2 regions of the Paenibacillus sp. FSL R10-2736 genome follow, and region 2 is predicted to be linked to the other one. Evidence: predicted binding sites of a transcription regulator. Region 2 holds the regulator's gene; the other holds the start of a gene.
The links. Region 2 encodes NrdR, which represses ribonucleotide reductase genes. Its sites were predicted from a motif close to AACACNATATATNGTGTT; they were not measured.
Positions count from the first base shown of each region.

Region 1 (8,319 bases), 3.6 Mb from region 2:
GGGTTCACCTCGGCAATCAGCTTGAGGCCTGCCTCGCCATCAATGGCTTCACCGGCAAATTCGGCGTCCAGCTCTTCCCAGGGAATGACTTTACGGAGTCCCCTCACGACCTGGAAATCATCGTCAATGATCACTACTTTCCACATGCTTCAATCCTCCTTTATGAGATGGTGTATGGACTATAGGCAGAAGGATGACCGCCTGTGTACCGCCATCCGGTGAGTTGCCCAGCGTGAAGCCGTAGGGTTCACCAAACAGCGCAACAATCCGTTCGCGGACATTCCGCAGCCCGTAACCGCCCTTGGCACTCCGCTTCTCCTGCCAGTTCTCCTGCAGCTGGCGGCCGTTATCTGTCACGGTAATCTGCAGCAGCCGGTTATTCTGGATACTGACCGCAATAGTTAACGATGCCTGCTGTTTACCGTGGAACCCGTGTATGAAGGCATTCTCGACAAACGGCTGCAGAATAATTTTGGGCACAAACAGGTTTCGGGCCTCATCTTCGAGCAGCACACGGTAATCCAGGCGGTCCTCCCAGCGGATCTTCTGGAACTGCAGATAGCTCTCAATATGGGCCAGCTCCTCCGACAGCGGTACAAGACTATCACTGTTTGATAGGGCGAGCCGGAAAAATTGTCCCAGATGCGCCAGCATATTGCTTATCTGCGGCTGCGAAGCCTCAATCGCCATCCAGTTGACCTGATCCAGCGAATTGTAGAGGAAATGAGGGTTGATCATCATCTGCAGCGCTTTAATCTCAGCAGCCCGCTGCCGCTCATGCTGCTCCTCCAGGCTCTCATAGAGCTCTTCAATCCGGTAGGTCAGCTTCTCATAGCCTTGGAACAGACGGCCGAATTCATTCCGGTAATCTTCAGGCAGCGAAGTCCGTTTACTTAGTGAAAAATTGCTCATTGCTTTCAGCAGCAGTCCAATCGGCTTGACGAACTGACGGGACAGGAATACAGCCAGCAGCAGAATCAGCACAATGGTGGCGATCCCGAATGCCAGAATAATTTGCGTCTGCTTCAGGCTTCCCGCCGTGATCTGACTCCAGGAGGTAATCTCTACCAGTGACCACTGGGAATCGAGCGATGAGGACCATACGAGAAATTCGTCACCGGTCCGCTTGGCGCCGTTCGTCTGAGAATCGAGATGGGTCTTGATCTGCGCCTCATTCTGCACGAAGAAGCCGGGGTCGCCTGTAGCTGTAATCAGCTTGCCCGTGGCATCAAGCAGTGCCAGGTTGGAGCGGTTGTCCTCCGTGGCAATCAGCGACTGAAAGGCCGGAACCCGGACATTGAAGATCATCACAGCAATCGACCGGTTAAAGCGGTTATGGACCTTGCGGGCAAAGCTAATCACCGAGGTATCCCCGCTGTTGGTCTTGATAATCCGCTCTCTCAGCCAGCTGTAATCGGAGTTGCGCAAATCCTCATACCAGACCTCCTGCTCCATCTGTGCAAGCGGCAGAAACTGTACAAACTCCTGCACATTATAAGTCGGCGTCATATCCGAATAGACATGGATTGACTGCAGGATCGGCATCCCGAATACATAGTTGTTCAATTGGGAGCGGATACTGGCTTGTCCCCGCACCCGGTCATACGGGGTGCCGTTCAGCATCGCTTCATACTGGTCGCTCAAATTCTGAGCAGCCGTATTGGAGCTTTGCTCAATATCCACGAGATTGGTGTTCAGCTTCTTATGCAGCTCAATGAGCAGCTTCTGCTGGTAATAGGATGTGTTGCCGGCAATTTCTCTGGACCCGCTTACATAACTGAAAAAGACAGTCACGCCGACCAGGGCTGCCACAATCAGCGCGAAGCCAAAGAAGAAAACAACATCGATGCGCAGCGTTTTAAAGGGGTTAACCCGCATGTGGAATCCTCCTGCTATATCTCATGAAACCTGTATGGTCCTAATCATAGAAAGAAAGCCGCGAACCATCGCAGCTTTAATTCCCTCTTATTAGATAATTTATAAGGCATCCTAGCCCTTCAACGCCCCCGCAGACATCCCTTCCACGAAATGCTTCTGGGCGAGGAAGAAGATCAGTACGGACGGAGTAATGGATAGAAGCGACATGGCTAGCATCTGGCCCCACGGCACTGATCCCTGTGAATCTATGAACAGCTTAAGTGCGAGATTGATCGTGTATTTTTCAACAGTATTAATATAAAGCATCTGCCCGAAGAAATCATCCCAGTTCCAGAGGAAGGCATAGATCGCCACCGTAACCAGCGCAGGCTTCACCAGCGGCAGCATAATTCTCCAGTAGATGCTGAACCAGGAGCAGCCGTCGATTTTGGCCGCCTCATCCAGCTCTTTGGGGACGGAGCGCATAAACTGGACTAACAGATAGATGAAGAACGGGCCGCCGATCCCGCCGGCGAACAGATGGGGAATGTAGAACGGCAGATAGGTGTTGATCCAGCCCCAGCCGCTGAACATGACATACTGGGGTACAATCGTAACCTGGGTTGGCAGCATCAGGGTAACCAGCATAATGGCGAACCAGAAATTGCGCAGCGGGAAATCAAGTCTGGAGAATGCAAAGGCAACCAGACTGCAGGAGATCACACTTGTGAACAGCACACCTAGTACAAGCTCAAAGGTATTGAGATAGAAGTGGGTAAAAGTAAAGTTCGGCACCGATACCCAGCCTTCGGAGAAGTTGGCCCAGTGCGGAATCTTCGGGAACAGACCCGCCGAACTCATCTCCTCATTCGTCTTCAGCGAGGCACCCAGCCACCAAAAAATCGGATACATCATAATCAGACTGACGACGAGGAGAGATACATGCGTTAATATTTTTTTGCTTGAGCGGGTAGCATCCATTATTTCTTGCCTCCTTGCGATTCATAGAACACCCAATATTTCGAAGTTCCGAACAGCACGGCCGTGAACAGTCCGATCAGCAGCAGCAGAACCCAGGCCAGCGCCGAGGCATACCCCATGTGGAACTTGGTAAAGGCTTCTTCATACAGATACATGACGTAGACAAACGTAGATTTCACCGGACCGCCGTTCGTGATGACAAATGCCTGGGTGAACATCTGGAACGTATTGATCATCGTCTGAATGGCATTGAACATAATGATCGGCGAGAGCATCGGCAGTGTGATCGAGATGAACTGGCGGAATTTGCTGGCTCCGTCCACAGACGACGCTTCGTACAGATCACCCGGGATCTGCTTCAGTCCGGCCAGGAAAATAATCATCGACGAGCCGAACTGCCAGACCATCAGCAGGATCAGCGTACCCAGTGCATACTTCGGATCCGCAATCCATGCCGGTCCCTTGATCCCGAAGATCCCCAGGAAGTCATTAATGAAGCCGTTGCGGCTGAAAATATTCTTCCAGAGAATCGATACAGCGATACTTGTCCCGATCAATGAGGGGAAATACACCATCGTCCGGTAAAAGCTGATCCCCCTGATCTTGCGGTTCAGCAGCATGGCAATCGCCAGGGCGAACATCAGCCGCAGCGGCACGGTCAGCAGCACGAAGGTAATCGTGATCCGCAGCGAAGACGGAAACACATCATCCTGGGTGAAGATTCTCGTGTAGTTGGCAAATCCGACCCACTCCGGTGCTTCCAGCAGCGAGTAATCGGTAAGCGAGTAATACAGGGACATAATCATCGGCCCCAGGGTCAGCAGGAAAAAACCTATTAACCACGGAGAGAGAAACAGATAGCCGGCGAGCGGAGATTCCCAGCGTTTGATCCGTGTTTTGCCAGGCGGAACCGTTTTCAAAGAACCCGCAGGGGCTTGCTTTGCAGCAGCATTATTCATGAATTTACTCCTATCTTCCTTCTGTATCGGAACTTTTCTTTTATTATAGATTGACAGGGGCCGGGCATGAAGGAGGGTAATGAATGCTTTTCTTTCACTATTGATCAATTCTCGCCGGACACCGGCCCACAAAAAAGCTTAAAAAAAATACTAATAAATTATAAGAGAATAGAATGCAGGCGGGGCGTGGTTTTCTCCCTTTTTCACGGGCAAATCAGGGGGTTAGAAGGACCAGTTGGTCTATTGACTTTTCAATATATGGTAGTAAAATGATTAAACGTTACTAAATATAGTGTATATAATAGAAAAGCCAATAAATCTAGTGAAATTGCCCGCCATCATTTGTCAAGTAGAAATAGCTACATGTTATAGGAGGTTAGGGACCATGTTGATTGCTTACGATTCCAAGACCGGCAACGTTAGAAGGTTCATCAATAAGCTGAAGCTTCCCGCTGTTCAAATCGAAGAGCATATGACGATCGACGAGCCTTACGTGCTTGTTACATACACCACCGGATTTGGACAGATTCCAGAGAAGGTAGCTTCTTTCTTAGAGAAGAACCATTCCAGGCTCAAAGGCATCGCCGCGAGCGGCAACAAAAACTGGGGTGAGCTATACGCGCACAGCGCAGATTTAATTGCACAGCGTTACAACGTACCGGTGGTCGGCAAGTTTGAGTTGTCGGGAACATTTGGTGATGTACAGCGCATAAAACAGGAGGTGGACCGGGTTGCGGCATATTGAACTGAACAACATGTTGATGAAGAGAGACGAAAGCGGCTTTTTCCAATTGGATAAGGACCAGGAGGCAGTAGCCGAGTTCATGCGGGATGTGGAGCGGCGCAGCCTGACCTTCACAACTACCAAAGCGAAGATCGATTATATGATTGCCAATGATTACTACGAGGACCTGTATGACCGTTATTCCGCAGCTGAGATGGAGGACGTCTACCGGATTGCCCACGAATATAACTTCCAGTTCCCTTCCTATATGGCGGCTTCCAAGTTCTACACAGACTATGCCGTCAAAAGCAATGACCGTAAGCAATACCTTGAGCATTACCCGGACCGCGTAGCTGTGGTGGCCCTGCATCTGGGACGCGGCAACGTGGAGACAGCCCGCACGCTGGCCCGCTCGATGATGGAGCAGCGCCTGCAGCCGGCTACCCCGACCTTCCTCAATGCCGGCAAGAGCCGCCGTGGTGAGATGGTCTCCTGCTTCCTGCTGGAAATGGACGACTCGCTCAATTCGATCAACTATGTACTGAACACCTGCATGCAGCTGTCCAAGATCGGCGGCGGTGTGGCGGTCAATCTGTCCAAGCTGCGCTCGCGCGGCGAGACGATTAAGGGCGTCGAGGATGCTGCCAAGGGCATCATGCCTGTCCTGAAGCTCATGGAAGACGGCTTCTCCTACGCGGACCAGATGGGTCAGCGCAAGGGTTCGGGCGCGGCTTATTATAATATTTTCGGCTGGGATGTTCTCGAATTCCTGGACAGCAAAAAAATCAACGCCGACGAACGGACACGCCTGAAGACGTTGTCTATCGGCCTGATCGTGCCTAACCGCTTCTACAAGCTGGCGCAGGATAATCAGCCGCTGCATGTATTCGCTCCTTATACTGTATTCCAGGCGTATGGAACGCATCTGGATGATATGGATCTGGACGTGATGTACGATACCCTGCTCGCCGATTCGCGCGTGAAGAAGAAGGTTGCCATGAGCGCACGCGACATGCTGACCAAAATCGCCATGATCCAGCTCGAATCGGGCTATCCGTATATTATGAACAAGAGCAATGCCAATAACGCCCACGCCTTGCGTAATGTGGGACAGATCAAGATGTCGAACCTGTGCACCGAGATTTTCCAATTGCAGGAGACTTCCGAGATTAACAACTATGGAGAGCAGGACGCGATCCGCCGTGATATCAGCTGCAACCTGGCTTCCCTCAACATTGTGAATGTGATGGAGCATGGCAAGATTCGTGAATCCGTTCATGAAGGCATGCTCGCACTGACTGCAGTCAGCGATATGACTACGGTCTCCAATGCTCCTGGCGTGGCCAAAGCGAATAAAGAGATGCACTCCGTCGGCCTGGGTGTGATGAATCTGCACGGTTACTTTGCCAAGAACAAGATTGCTTATGAGAGTGAGCAGGCCCGCGATTTCGCCCGGACCTTCTTCATGACGATGAACTTCCATTCGATTGAAAAGAGTATGCAGATCGCAGCGGAGACTGGCGAGACCTTCCATGGCTTCGCAGAATCCGATTATGCGTCCGGCGTGTATTTCGACCGTTACCTGACCACGGACTACCGTCCGGTTACTGCAAGAGCGCAGGAGCTGTTCGAGGGCATCTATATTCCTACAACCGAGGACTGGAAGCAGCTGCGTGATGATGTGATGAAGAACGGCTTGTACCATGCCTACCGTCTGGCGATTGCGCCGACTGCGAGCATCTCTTACATCCAGAATGCCACGTCCAGTGTAATGCCGATTGTAGAACAGATCGAGACACGCACGTATGCCAACTCGACCACCTACTATCCGATGCCTTACCTGCGTCCGGACAATGTATTCTTCTATAAATCAGCGTACCAGATGGACCAGTTCAAGGTGATTGACCTGATTGCGGAAATTCAGCCTCATATCGACCAGGGTATCTCAACGGTCCTGCATGTGAACAGTGATGTAACGACCCGTGAGCTGGCCCGTTCTTACCTGTATGCGGCACACAAAGGGCTGAAATCCCTGTACTACACCCGGACCAATAAACTGTCTGTCGAGGAATGCCTGTCCTGCTCCATCTAAGAGCGGGCACAGGTACAGAAAGGGAGAATAGATCATTATGAGTGCAATCAAAGCCGTGAACTGGAACCGTCCCGACGACGACTACTCGCTGATGTTCTGGAATCAGAATATTATGCAGTTCTGGACCGACGACGAAATTCCATTATCCGATGACAAAATGTCCTGGCTCACGCTGAGCGAGATCGAAAAGGACTCTTATATGAAGGTGCTGGGCGGACTGACCCTGCTCGATACCATCCAGGGCGGCGTAGGCATGCCGCAGATTATGGAGCATGTGGACGGCTTGCAGCGCAAGGCGGTCCTCGGCTTCATGGGGATGATGGAGCAGATCCATGCCAAGTCTTACAGCAGTATTTTTACAACACTGGCTTCGACCGAGGAGATCGACGGCATCTTCCGCTGGGTGGAGGACAATACGTTCCTGCAATTCAAGGCAGAGACCATCTCGGAATATTACAAGAAGATCGAGTCGCCCAAAGACCTCTATCTGGCAATGGCTGCCTCTGTTCTGCTGGAAAGCTACTTGTTCTACAGCGGCTTCTTCTACCCGCTCTATCTGGCCGGCCAGGGCAAAATGACCTGCAGCGGCGAGATCATCGACCTGATCCTGCGGGATGAGAGCATCCACGGCGTCTACGTCGGCGTGCTCGCCCAGGAGATCTTCGAGGAGCTGTCCGAAGACGATCAGCGCGATGTCTACCAGACGCTGGTCGGACTGCTGCGTCTGCTGCATGCCAACGAGGAGCAGTATACCGAGCAAATCTACGCCCAGATCGGGCTTGTAGATGAAGTGAAGGCCTTCCTGCGCTACAACGCCAACAAGGCGATGATGAACCTGGGGCTGGACCCGCTGTTCGCAGAGGAAGAGATCAACCCGATCGTCCAGAACGGAATCAGCACCCACACCAAGCAGCATGACTTTTTCTCCAAAAAAGGCAACGGCTACGTCCGCGCGATGAACGTGGAGCCTTTGCGGGATGAAGATTTCAGCTTCTGAAATAGAAGCTGAATCTAAGAACCTAACTTAAAGCTCAGCCGTCACTACAGAGAATATTTGGACTTCCGGCCGCTGTTAGGTTTGGATTTCCTGAATTTAACCGCTGTCCGTGGTAGAAATCCAAACCTAAAGGCGAACGCTAACGCTCCTACAGTTCCAAAATCCCCTTCCGTTCCTTCTCGCTTTTGGTTATATTCTTTTATTCAGCTTATATAGTTTTAATTAATAAGGCACCCGCCAGCTGAGAGACAAGCTGACGGGTGCTTTTTTTTGAAGCGTAGTGTTTGCCGGGGGCATACCAGAAAGAGTGATTTTATCGTAATATTCCCTAATTCAGATCCTCCCTGATCTTATACCGGACGGCAAGGATGCCGAATAATAGAATCACTGCCGCTGCAACGCCAAACGTATGCACCATGTCCGCTGGACTATTGAAATCCTTCACCCGGACTATCGTATTAATGAGCAGGTATTTCGTTAGACGAACACCATCCATTTGGGATTCCAGCGCACCCAGCACCATCCCTATAACATTCAGCGCCAGAATGAATCCCGCGCTTAAGCTGATGAGCAAGTTCTTTGCGATCATGGCAATACAGAGGATAAGCATCGCGAACGCCCAGTGCAGCAGGAATTGGCTGATCAGCAGCTTGATGATAGTGGCAAGGTCCCCCATGTCCGTATGCTCAAAAAACAGCTTTCTCCCGAT
Region 1 covers NZ_JBBOBN010000001.1:1,346,724-1,355,042, reverse strand. The annotation lists gene NSQ73_RS05875 (response regulator transcription factor) at 1-146, opposite strand, end outside; gene NSQ73_RS05870 (sensor histidine kinase) at 124-1,878, opposite strand; gene NSQ73_RS05865 (carbohydrate ABC transporter permease) at 1,990-2,838, opposite strand; gene NSQ73_RS05860 (carbohydrate ABC transporter permease) at 2,838-3,797, opposite strand; gene nrdI (class Ib ribonucleoside-diphosphate reductase assembly flavoprotein NrdI) at 4,183-4,542, shown strand; gene nrdE (class 1b ribonucleoside-diphosphate reductase subunit alpha) at 4,529-6,613, shown strand; gene nrdF (class 1b ribonucleoside-diphosphate reductase subunit beta) at 6,651-7,610, shown strand; gene NSQ73_RS05840 (ABC transporter permease) at 7,939-8,319, opposite strand, start outside.
Region 1: the regulator NrdR is predicted to act here: its motif matches at 4,077-4,094, upstream of nrdI (class Ib ribonucleoside-diphosphate reductase assembly flavoprotein NrdI).

Region 2 (8,319 bases):
CTGCAAGGCTCTTGGAGATGGCCAGCATTGGCCCGTCGAATGTTTTGTTAAGGCTGCCTGCCACTTCTTCCTCAAAACGTTCATTCACAGCTTCAAGCCGCTCCTCCAGCACCCAGGCAAAAATCTCATCCTTACTCTTTACATAATGGAATATTGCACCCTTCGATAATTGCGATTGCTCCATGATGTCCTTTAAGGTGATCGCATGGCAGCTTTTATCCCGCAACAATTCCTTGGTTGCATCCAGTAGTTGCCGGATGGTCTGCTTCCGGCGATCTGAGTTCTTCATGGCGATTCTCCTCCTTCGTTCTGCTTGGACTTTAATTTATCATGATTATACATACCGACCATCGGTTTGTAAATAGAAAAGGGGGCTCAGATACCCGAGACAAATAAAAAAGAACAGCAGCTCTGCCGTTCTTGGGGATAATCAAGCCATTCTACTCTCAGGCCTAATCTGTATATCTCGCCATCATATATGTACTGTAATATTTGCCGTCTGACAGGATACGGTCCTTCTTCAGTATCCCTTCAACTTCAAAACCAAGGCTTTGGTACAAGCGGATAGCCTTCTCATTGGTTTCCAGAACGCCGCTTAGAATGATTTTGGTTATTCCGTTTGCGTCAGCCCAGGAAATGGACGCCTGCAAAAGGTTTGCGCCTACTCCGAAGCCCCAATATTGTTTCAAGACTCCTACCCCAAATTCCACCTTGTGCTTAAACCGCTGAAGATCATGTCCTTCACACCGGGAATAGCCAATGATTCTGCCGTCCGCTTCTGCAACCAGACATATATTCAGCGGATGGCTCGTATCCCTCTCAATAATTGTTTCAAATCCGGCTTCATCAATAAAAGCTTCTCCCGGCACCCGGTCCATATGCTCGGTCTCCCCGTCAACCTGAAGCCTTACCCCGGACAGAGACTTCGCATCTGCCTTCACTGCTGAACGGATCGTGTAGTTTAAACCTTTGACAAGGTATTCCTGATTATTAATGATCATGGAATTACTCCCTTCTTAAAGAATCAATGACTAGCCGCGAAGAGTACACTGCACAACTATCCTTGAGTAAAGGCTGGTGCACCCCAGCCCCTTCTTCATCAAATCGCAATTTGAAAATGAATGGGTTATCCAATCGTGATCTATTCGTTAGTAATTTGTATCGTTTCATCGGTGATTGTTCTCCCATCGCTCCCTAATGCTTGGATGGCAATTCGATGATGCAATGACATCCCAGATATATTCCAGGTTAGATTCCAACCATCTTCTCCATTTATATCGTAACCGACAAGTTCTCTCTCTCCCCAAGCTTCTGTGCCCGTTGGGACCGCCCAAAAAAGAATCGTTTCAACGTTTGTAGCATTTACGGAAACATCCAGTTCGCCGCTGTTCTTCGGAACTATGTACCAACCATCTTTTTTGGGGAAATTAGTTTCAACATTCGATATTACAGGTGTAGTATCACCCGCCTGGGAAGAGATGCTCCCTTGATTTATATAAAAGTCCCCGGAAGAACATGCTATAAGAACGAATACATAATTTTCGATATCCGTCTACAGCTATATATATGGTATGAAGAAACAACAAAAAAACGGCATCTCTGCCGTTTCTTCTGTGATGGACTCTCAGGGGCTCGAACCCTGGACAAATAGATTAAGAGTCTACTGCTCTACCAACTGAGCTAAGAGTCCGTAGTATGGTGGAGAATAGGGGGCTCGAACCCCTGACCTCATCGCTGCCAGCGATGCGCTCTCCCAGCTGAGCTAATTCCCCATACGCTTGATTTCGAATCACATTATGTATTCTGAAATCCATTTTGAGCGGTTCGCTCAAGTCGCTTTCAAGTTGTTATGTTTCGTAGGCGACTTCTATATAATACAGAAATTCAGCATCAGTGTCAACACTTTTATAAAATTAATTAATTTCTATGCAGAGGCGCTTCACACAGAGGCCAGCCTCACAATATCAAGGCTAGCCCCTTTATGCCAGGAATGGCACATTACCTCTTCACAAAGCCTCCTACAGCCCGTCCAGCTCCTCAGTACCCTTAGAGAGCAGTCCCTTCAGTTCCTTCATAAACATGTTGATGTCCTTGAACTGGCGGTACACGGACGCGAAGCGAACGTAAGCTACCTCATCTACAGGATAGAGCTGCTCCATGACCAGCTCGCCGATCTGGCGGCTCTCGATCTCGGCCAGGGCGATGCCGCGCAGGCTTTTCTCAACCTCGGATACGATGACTTCCAGACGCTCTACGGAAACGGGACGTTTCTCACAGGCGCGGATGAGGCCACGGAGGATTTTGTCACGGCTGAACTCTTCGCGGCTGCCGTCTTTTTTGATGACAATCAGCGGGGTCTCTTCAATCATTTCGAAGGTGGTGAAGCGGCGGCTGCACAGTTCGCATTCGCGCCTGCGGCGGATGGACTTATTCTCATTGGCTGGACGGGAGTCAAGCACTTTGGTATTGGTGTGATCACAGTAAGGGCATTTCATAAGCTTCATCACTTCCTCATAGTAAGAATGGGTATGCCCCGCTCCTGAAAAACCAGGCTACACGGGGCTTATGTTAATTTCCAGAAATCACCGTTTATTTGTTGTTATGAATATGGCAAGTCCGGCACATAATACAGTTACCAACCGATAGGAGGTGAACAGCAATGAGCCAAAACAACAGCTCCAATAACCTGGTAGCTCCAAATTCACGCGGTGCCTTGGAACAACTGAAATTCGAAGTTGCCCAAGAACTAGGTATCACCCTCTCCCCAGATGGATACCAAGGCAATAAAACTTCTTACGAAAACGGTTCGATCGGTGGTTACATCACTAAACGTCTTGTAACCCTGGCTGAACAGCAATTGGCAGGTCAATACAAATAACCTGTCTCCATAAGCTTGCCTAAAGAAGTATTGAACGGCCTCCGGGCCGTTTGATGCTTCTTTTTATGTCGGCACAAACGCAATATTTAAAGCAGAGCCTCAGAATTCACTGTAGAGCTCCGTGTATTGGTCATAATAATAGATAACACGCTGTACGTAGTGACGGGTCTCTCCGAACGGGATGTCCTTCACAGATGCTTCTGTTCCGTCCCACCGGCCTTCATCCAGCCAGCTCTGCACTTTGCCGGGGCCCGCATTATAGGCCGCTATAACCGCTGTGCGGTTGCCGTCAAACTGCCGCGAAAGCGTAGACAAATACCAGGTGCCCAGTTCGATATTGGAGGATGGCTCTTCTTTTAGCCGCTCAAGAGACACTTCGGGAAGCTTGGCCTTTTCCAGCGCCCACTTGGCGGTATCCGGCATCAGCTGCATCAGTCCGAGTGCACCCTTTTTGGATTCGCGTCCGGTCTTGAAATTGGTCTCAACGCGGATAATTGACGCCACCAGGAACGGGTCCATCTCATAAGTAAGGCTGTGTTTGCGGATCTCATCTTTATAATGTATCGGATAAAACCACGACATCCAATTGGTGCTCAGGAACAGGATCGCTGTAAAGCCGATAAACAGCAGCAGCAGTACTCTTTTTTTGCGCAGCCACTTCATCATGAGAGGCCCAGCCTGTCCCACAGGCCGGCAACCTGCCGCTCCGTAGCTCCGGGATCACCGCTGTTGTCGATCACATAGTCGGCTTTCCTGCGCTTCAGTTCGATGTCCATCTGCGACTTCAGCCGGTTCTCGGCTTGTTCCAGCGTCATTCCGCTCCGCGCCATGAGCCGGGCCAACTGGACTCTGCGGGGCACATAGACCACAATAATCTGATCGAATAAATTGTCCAGCTGTGATTCATAGAGCAGCGGAATATCAACAATAACCAGCCGCTGCGGATCTTCCTGATCTAACGCATACATACGGTCCTTAATTTCTGTGCGGATCGCCGGATGTGTCAGATTGTTCAAGGTCTGAAGTGCTTCCGGATCCCGGAAAACCATCTCCCCCAGCCTCGCCCGGTCCAGTGTTCCGTCCGGCTGCAGAATCGTCTCTCCAAAAGCCTGTACAGCAGCGGCCAGCACCGGATGACCGGGGAGCATAACCTCTCTGGCGATAACGTCGGCATCCACCAGAGCAGCTCCCTTGGCGACAAACAGTGCGGACACGGTGCTTTTTCCGGAGGCAATCCCTCCGGTTAAGCCCATAATCATGTACTCACCTCATAATAGCTTCATTATACCCATTGCAATTAATAATAACGCCGGCAGAACAGCCGCATGCTTCATCCAGTAGCTGCCTGACAATCTTAGTCCTGTCTTCATCCCCAGCAGCAGAAATGTTCCGCTGAACACAGCGATCATCAGCGAGGTCGACACCGGGCTGAACCCGAGCAGCGCAGCACCGAGACCGGCGCCGAAGGCATCCAGCGAGAGCGCAATGCCCAGGACCATGGCTTCCATGGAGGAAATACTCCCGGAAGCATCCATATCGGCGGAAGACGGGGTGCGGAGGATCTGAATGACTACTCCCAGATGCCGGAGCTCCAGTGAGAATACAGCCGGCTTCAGCACCTCTGCCTCTGCCTCAATCGCAGCGGCAGCAGCCGTCTCCAGCAAGGCTTGCCGGTCTGGCAGCCCGTCTCCGGCTCCCAGCCCTGCTTCCCCCTGCTCCTTCTCTTTCTGTGTCAGCATCTGGAACAGCGACCAGCAGCCCATCAAGACGAGAATAACCGCTCCGATACTGGAAGCGGCATGCGGTGAGACCACCTTGGCCAGCAGCACGCCGACCTGCATAGACACACAAATGACTACCCCCGAACAGAGCGAGATAATCATAATTGAGAGCAAAGGAATTTTCATTTTACGCAGTCCATATGTAATGCCTACACCAAATCCGTCCAAACTAAGAGCAAACGCAAGCAGCAGCAATGACAACAATGGGCTCAGCACCCGCAATCCCTCCCGTGAAGAACCGGAACCTGGCGGCCTTGTCAGCCGGGTTCCGTTCGCCTTAATCAGCAATCTTCACACATTATATGGGCGGGACGGGCAGTGAGTGCCTGCCTTTTGATGAAGCATGGACAACACCGCTTAGAATCTCCTATAAATCCACTTCATAAGCCCGGCTGAATACTTACCTTATCTGCACCGGTACAGGCTGGCAGCTCGGACAATAATGCGTGCCCCGGCCGCCGACAACACTTTTCTCAATTAACGTTCCGCAGGTAGCACACGGCTGATCCTTGCGTCCGTATATGCGGTGCTGATCCTGATAGTTCCCGCTCTCCCCCTGGCCGTTGACATATGACTTCACCGAGGAGCCTCCCGCATTCACCGCCTCTGTCAAGGTTGCAACGATCGCATGATGCAGCCTGGCCAGATGGTCCTCCGAGAGAGAGTTTGCGGCTTCTTCCGGATGAATACCGGCACGGTGCAGGGATTCATCCACATAAATATTGCCGATACCGACGATATATTCCTGATTCAGCAGCAGCGGCTTAATTTTGGTGCTTCTCCGCGAGACAATCTGTTTGAAACGCTCCAGGGTGAAATCTGCATCCAGCGGTTCCTGTCCCAGCTTATTCAGCGGCTTCAGCAGCAGATCCTCACCCGGCTGGAACAGATGCATCGTTCCGAACTGGCGCACATCGGTATAACGCAGCTCCGTACCATCGGTGAAATGGAAAATCACATGAGTATGCTTGTCCAGCGGCTCGCCCTCCCGGTAAACACCGTAACGGCCTTCCATCCGCAGATGGGAGACCATCACAAGTCCATCGAAGACGAACCGCAGGAACTTGCCTCTGCGCTCAACCGTTACTACGCTATGGCCTGCCAGCATATGGGCAAAAGCCTGAATATCATCCGGCCGCTGAATAATCCGCGGCAGCCGGACGGTGACATGCTCTATCTGCTTGCCTGTAATTAAATCATTAAGTGTTCTTCTGACTGTTTCGACTTCCGGCAGTTCCGGCATAATGGCTCACCTCCACTCCATTATACCGGATATCCAGCGGATGCGGGGAGCCTATTTCGCTTCATACCAGTTACTGCCAAAACTTACCTCTGCCTTCAATGGAACGGACAGATTCAGCGCTCCGGCCATAACCTCCGGCAGCAACTGCTTCATCTGCTCCAGTTCATCTTCCGGCACCTCGAACACAAGCTCATCGTGCACCTGCAGCAGCATGCGGCTCTTCAGGCCGCGCTCGTACAGGGCCTTGTCCATGTGAACCATCGCCAGCTTGATAATATCGGCAGCCGTTCCCTGGATCGGCGTATTCATGGCGGTACGTTCGGCGAAGGAACGCAGATTGAAGTTCTTCGCATTGATCTCCGGCAGATAGCGGCGGCGCTCCAGCAAGGTGGTCACATACCCCTGCTTGCGGGCCTCGACCACGATATCATCCATATAGCGGCGGACACCCTTGAACACTTCGAAATACTGCTCAATGAACTGGGCCGCTTCCTTGCGCGGAATGTTCAGGTTCTGTGACAGGCCATAATCGCTGATGCCATACACAATCCCGAAGTTAACCGCCTTGGCGGAACGGCGCATATTGCTGTCCACCATATCGGCTGTAACGCCAAATACGTCCATCGCGGTCTTGGTATGAATATCCATGTCTTCTACAAAAGCTTCCTTCATCCGCTCATCGCCGGAGATATGTGCCAGCACCCGCAGCTCAATCTGCGAGTAATCCGCCGCCAGAATCGACCAGCCGGGTTCGGAAGGCACGAACACCTTACGTATCTTGCGGCCTTCTTCCAGCCGGATTGGAATATTCTGCAGGTTCGGGAACTGGCTGCTGAGGCGGCCCGTTGCGGCAATCGTCTGCCGGTAGAAGGTATGGACCTTGCCGGTCTCCGGCGAGATTTCCTTCAGCAGGCCTTCTACATATGTGGATTGCAGCTTGGCAATGGAACGGTATTGCAGGATCAGGCGCACAGCGTCATGATAAGGAGCCAGCTTCTCCAGCACCTCGGCATCGGTGGAATACCCGGTCTTCGTCTTTTTCACGACAGGCAGGCCGAGCTTCACGAACAGGATTTCCCCCAGCTGCTTCGGTGAATTGAGATTGAATTCTGTTCCGCAGATCGAATAGATTTCTCCTACCAGCCGGGAGATTTGTGCTTCGAATTCTTTGCCGAGCTCTATGAGGTCATCTTTGTTAACCGCAATGCCCTGCTTCTCCATATCGGCAAGAATCCGCGAGAGCGGCATTTCCAGATCCTGAAACAGTCCGGTCATCGCGGTCTCTTCCAGCTCCTCCTGCTGCTTCTGCACGATGCCGAGCACGGTTGCGCTCTTGCGGGCTACGTGATTTCCGAGAATCTCAAGCTCCGGTATTCTATATTTGGCCCCTTTGCCGAATACATCTTCATCAGGCGATAAGCGGGGCAGTCCGTATTTGCTCGTGAGGTCATTCAGATTCTGGTTCGCTTCCGTCGGGTCGAGCAGATATGCGGCAAGCTGGACATCATTAGCAGCTCCGGCAAAAGCAATCCCCTGCCAATGCAGCGCCAGATCGGCACGGTGCAGGTCATACCCGCTCTTCGGCGCTTTGTCATCGCCGAGCCAGTCCCGCAGCGGCGCCGCTGCCGCGCTCTTCAGCAGGGCAAACGGCACGAAGTAGTGCTGCTCCGGCGAAGACAGCCCAAGGCCAATGACCTCTGCACGGTGAGGATTCTCACCATTCGATTCCACATGCAGCGCCGAAATGCCTGGCAGCGCAGCAATCAGGTCAGCCAGTCCGTCTTCATCCGCAATAGTGATATTAAGCGCTGCCGCTTCCACCGCTGCTGGATCTGAACTGCTGCCATCGGCCGCATGCGAATAAGCGCTCAGCGACAGGCGTTCGAGCAGGGATTTGAATTCGAGCTTAGCGAGTGCAGGACCGGCCGTATCCGTATTGATACCGCTGAAGACCATATCCTCCCAGGCATGCGCCAGCGGAACTTCGCGGTAGATCGTCGCCAGCTTCTTGCTCATGATGGCGCTGTCAGCATGCTCCTCCAGCTTTTCCTTCATTTTGCCCTTCAGCTCACCGGTTCCGGCCAGTACCCCTTCTACCGATCCGAACTGCTGAAGCAGCTTAAGCGCTGTCTTCTCCCCTACTCCCGGCACACCGGGAATATTGTCACTGGCATCGCCCATCAGCCCTTTCAGATCGATGATCTGCTCCGGGGTAAGATCATATTTGTCCCGGATCTGCTGCGGCCCGTACAGCTCTACTTCCGTAACGCCCTTACGGACCAGCGCGACGGTTGTATGCTCTGACGCCAGCTGCAGCATGTCCTTATCCCCGGACACAATCATTACCTGCCGCCCTGCGGCATCCGCCTCGCGGGAGATGGTGCCGATAATATCGTCAGCTTCATAGCCGCCGATCT
Region 2 covers NZ_JBBOBN010000001.1:4,981,925-4,990,243, forward strand. The annotation lists gene NSQ73_RS21485 (TetR/AcrR family transcriptional regulator) at 1-289, opposite strand, end outside; gene NSQ73_RS21490 (GNAT family N-acetyltransferase) at 453-1,001, opposite strand; tRNA gene NSQ73_RS21495 (tRNA-Lys) at 1,618-1,690, opposite strand; tRNA gene NSQ73_RS21500 (tRNA-Ala) at 1,697-1,772, opposite strand; gene nrdR (transcriptional regulator NrdR) at 2,019-2,495, opposite strand; gene NSQ73_RS21510 (alpha/beta-type small acid-soluble spore protein) at 2,660-2,878, shown strand; gene NSQ73_RS21515 (lytic transglycosylase domain-containing protein) at 2,978-3,541, opposite strand; gene coaE (dephospho-CoA kinase) at 3,541-4,137, opposite strand; gene NSQ73_RS21525 (manganese efflux pump) at 4,147-4,875, opposite strand; gene mutM (DNA-formamidopyrimidine glycosylase) at 5,060-5,902, opposite strand; gene polA (DNA polymerase I) at 5,954-8,319, opposite strand, start outside.